2 regions of the Pseudoalteromonas sp. A757 genome follow, and region 1 is predicted to be linked to the other one. Evidence: predicted binding sites of a transcription regulator. Region 1 holds the regulator's gene; the other holds the start of a gene.

Region 1 (2,206 bases):
TTTACGACAGCTTCTATATCCGTGAGCCTTAATATGGGGTTACTGGGTGTTTCAATCCAAACTAATTTAGGTTTGATCTGCTGCAGCTGTGCAAGACTTTCTGGTTGCGTAAGATCCAAGACGGCTAATTTGAGCAATCCACGCTTTGCAAGCGATGTAAACAAGCGATAGCTACCACCATAACAGTCATGTGGAATAACCAGCGTATCGTCATGGTTAAGCAGTTGCGTTACTAGGTGAACGGCAGCCATGCCAGTCGCGGTAATAATGCCACGAGCACCGCCTTCAAGTTCGGTAAGTGCCTGTGCCAGCACATCACGATTAAAGTTACCACTGCGGCCATAATCGTAGTCGCGTTTGGTATCAAAATCGGCAAAAGAATAGGTGGTAGAAAGGTAAAGCGGTGGTACTACTGCTCCATGTGCTTTATCAGCTTCTATACCGTGACGCACTGCAACCGTCGATTTGTTAACTTGACTCATAAGGTCACCTAGATAGTTGGATGTTTAGACGTCTAAAAGGTTAGAGCAACAGAAACTAGAAGTCAAAACATTTATACCGCTAAATGGCTAAATAACTAGTATTTGACTATCTTTTTTAAACCGATAAAATTTCGCCACTCTAGGCGTTGCTAATACGACTGAGTTATTGAAAACTATGGCAGAGATTCTTCTATCTCGCTATGGCGGATTAGTTTATTCATCTATTTGGGTTTAGGATTTATCTTTAATTCGTAAAGTTATCCCTATATTCATGCGGTTGGTGAATAATGTAGACCAGAACCCAGTCATATTGGCATTGATGTAACTGAGGCAAGTACACAATTATGGCAAAATGGAACGGTGAGTATATTCACCCATATGCAGAACACGGTAAGAAAGCAGAGCAAGTAAAAAAGATCACGGTGAGCATACCTCTGAATGTACTCAAAGTGCTAACTGATGAGCGTACACGTCGCCAAGTGAATAACTTACGTCATGCCACGAACAGTGAGCTTTTATGTGAGGCGTTTCTACATGCCTTCACAGGTCAGCCACTGCCGAGCGATGAAGACTTGAGAAAAGATAATCCAGAGCGTATTCCGTTAGAAGTAAGACAAATAATGGAAGAACGAGGCTTGGAGATCCCAGAAATAAACGAAGAGTGATAAAAACTCTTTCGCGCTGGAATACAGACACAAAAAAAGCCTCGACCGAGGCTTTTTTCATTTGGATAATACCATTGGTATTATTCCATATATCCAGCTGGCATGTCGATTTGTGCCACGCCTGATTCAATTGCAGCTGCCGCTACCGCTTTTGCAATACGAGGTAACAAACGTGGGTCCATTGGTTTTGGAATAATATACTCAGAACCAAACTCAAGGCTATCCACGTCAGCCGCTTTTAACACTTCAGCAGGCACAGGCTCTTTAGCAATCGTTCTAATTGCTTCAACCGCTGCAATCTTCATCTCGTCATTGATAGCAGTTGCACGTACATCAAGCGCACCACGGAAGATAAACGGGAAACACAGCACGTTATTTACTTGGTTTGGATAGTCCGAGCGACCAGTCGCCATGATCAAATCATTACGTGCACCGTGTGCAACTTCAGGGCTGATCTCTGGATCTGGGTTAGAACAAGCAAATACCACAGGCTTGTCAGCCATTAACTTTAGATCTTCAGCAGAAAGTAAATCTGGGCCAGAAACACCAACAAATACGTCCGCATCTGCAATCACGTCTTGTAACGTACGCTTATCCGTGTTGTTTGCAAACAGCTCTTTGTATTCATTTAGGTCATCACGGCGAGTGTGGATCACGCCTTTTCTGTCCAGCATGTAGATGTGCTCACGTTGAGCGCCGCACTTGATCAATAATTCCATACAAGCAATAGCGGCTGCACCCGCGCCAAGACACACAATAATCGCATCGTGAATATCTTTACCTTGGATTTCCAACGCATTCAGCATACCCGCAGCGGTTACAATTGCAGTCCCGTGCTGATCATCATGGAATACAGGAACGTCACAACGCTCGATTAGCGCGCGCTCAATCTCAAAGCACTCTGGCGCTTTAATATCTTCAAGGTTAATACCGCCAAACGTGTCTGCGATATTTGCCACCGTATTGATGAAGTCTTCGGTGGTATTGTGCTTAACTTCAATATCGATTGAATCAAGGCCCGCAAAACGCTTAAATAATAGCGCCTTACCTTCCATGACA
Region 2 (2,206 bases), on a different contig from region 1:
CATCGCGTTCAGGTATTACCATCACCGCAGGTTTATTACTCGGGCTTGATAAGAAAAGCGCGGCGCGCTTTTCGTTTTTAATGTCTATTCCGGTCATTTCAATGATGGGACTGTATTACAGTTTTGAGCTTGCTACAGGCGATGAAGTGGTTGATTGGAATGCGCTATTAAGTGGTGCGGCACTGTCGTTTATCTCAGCTTATGCCTGCATCTTCTTTTTCCTGAAAATCATAGAGCGCATGGGCATGATGCCATTTGTCATTTACCGCTTGTTACTTGGGGTAGGGCTAATCGCTTTCTTGAGCCTAAGTTAATCTGGGCTTTGGATAAGTCAGCAAGGTTAACAGAAAAGCCAGCTTGATGAAGCTGGCTTAGACTGCATTAAGCAATTTGCTTTTCCGCAAGGCATAGTTCCATGGTCGCCTTTAATAGCCTATAAAGGTTTATCGACGCGTCAATTTCTTCTTTGCGGTTTGTTAAGCTCTCAATATTTAAGCCCAGCGAAATATCTAGATGTGAGCAGCTTTTTAAGATTTGATCTAGATTCTCTCTACAAATACGAATTGACTCACTTAGTGTGTTTTCTGCATCTAACATGCGCCATTTGGTTGCTTCAGGTACTGAGATCCCCAGCCACTCCATAAACTGCAAGGTCTTTTCTCCACCACATGGAGTAAAGGTAAGAATAATGCGTTTTGGTGTTTGCCCTTGCTGTTTACAAGTGCGGGCATAACTTGTGATTAGATCTATGGTTGCCTGAGCGTCATACACCGCTTGTGATACAAAGAACTGGCAGCCTTGCTCTGTTTTATCAATTAATCTTTCGTGTTCATTGCGCTTACTGGCGTGACGTTCTGCGATGGTTACACCACCCAAGAAAAAGTCATCTTGGTGATGCTTCAATACATCATAGGCTTCAGAAAGCGGTAACTTAATATCGCCTTGTGAAGACGGACTGCCCACTAATACTAGATTGTTTAACCCATATTGCTGTTTGGTGCTGCTTAACCAATTGCCAAAAGCTTCACTATCGCGCTGTGCCACACTTTTATACGTAATTACATCAAGGTGTGATAATTCGCGGATCAACTGGCTATATTCACACGGATCAACGGTGTGCTTAAAAGGAAATGGACGTGGTACTTGAGTACGGCTGCTTTCATCTTGAATGTCATAGATGATCACGCCGTCGTATTCAATCTCATGTAAACGACCCAAAAGCTTAGCGGCAATTGATTTTAACTGCTCTGGGTCAGTGCCAATCTTAGGTGGTGTGGTACCAATTAAATATACCCCTTGGTTAGGGTCAATGATTTTCTCTTGAAGCGTTAAAGCCATAATCCTCATTCCACAAAAGCATTTCTGTATCTCTTTATTAATATAGCAGCCATTTAGACGTCTAGATAGATTTTTTAATGAAAGAATTTCAATAATTATGAATTTATCTCAAGCACTCTAATCAAAATTTCATATTTGTTTACACATTAGGATGGTAAATCACCTTGGAAATTAGCGAATTAGTATGGCTTTGGGGCATAATCAGGAGGTTTACTAACGTAAGTGAACACGACTTACTTAGAATAAAAAATATGATTAGGACCAAATTCATGAAATTCAAATTACTAGCAACCAGCTTTGCCGTAAGCTTAGCGCTTAGTGGCTGTGCAGCGACGAATTCAGACCAAGCTCAACAGTCAGCTGTAAGTACTCAAGCTGCCCAATCCAATAAAGTATTCGCCCAAGATTATGTTTTGGAAGAGCTAGAAAACGGCCTTCGCGTCATGGTAGTTAAAACTAACTATCCTGATGTGGTATCGCTACAAATTCCGGTTTCTGTTGGTTCGCGTAATGAAGTAGAAGCGGGTAAAACCGGCTTTGCTCACTTCTTTGAGCATATGATGTTCAAAGGCTCAGAAAAGTATCCACAAGACGTTTATTCGGACATTTTGAAAAATTCAGGTGTTGATAATCGTGCCTACACCACCAATGACTACACGAACTACCACCTAAATTTCTCGAAGCAGCATTTAGATAAAGTATTAGAAATCGAAGCGGATATCTTTCAAAACCTGACTTACAGTGAAGAGCAGTTTCGTACCGAAGCACTAACCGTGAAAGGTGAATACCTTAAAAATAATGCCAGTCCAATTCGAAAGCTACTTTCTGCGGTAAGAAAAGAAGCATTTGACAAACATACCTATAAACA

The links. The regulator MetJ, encoded in region 1, represses methionine synthesis genes. The targets are predictions, from matches to a motif close to TAGACGTCTAGACGTCTA.
Positions count from the first base shown of each region.
Region 2: a site for MetJ is predicted at 1,385-1,402, ahead of DRB05_RS09780 (methylenetetrahydrofolate reductase). Genes of this name have one in related genera too.

Region 1 covers NZ_QNQN01000074.1:678,156-680,361, forward strand. Annotated here, with positions in the region: gene metB (cystathionine gamma-synthase) at 1-482, opposite strand, end outside; gene metJ (met regulon transcriptional regulator MetJ) at 827-1,147, shown strand; gene DRB05_RS22490 (malic enzyme-like NAD(P)-binding protein) at 1,228-2,206, opposite strand, start outside.
Region 2 covers NZ_QNQN01000066.1:136,551-138,756, reverse strand. Annotated here, with positions in the region: gene DRB05_RS09785 (undecaprenyl-diphosphate phosphatase) at 1-314, shown strand, start outside; gene DRB05_RS09780 (methylenetetrahydrofolate reductase) at 382-1,338, opposite strand; gene DRB05_RS09775 (pitrilysin family protein) at 1,608-2,206, shown strand, end outside.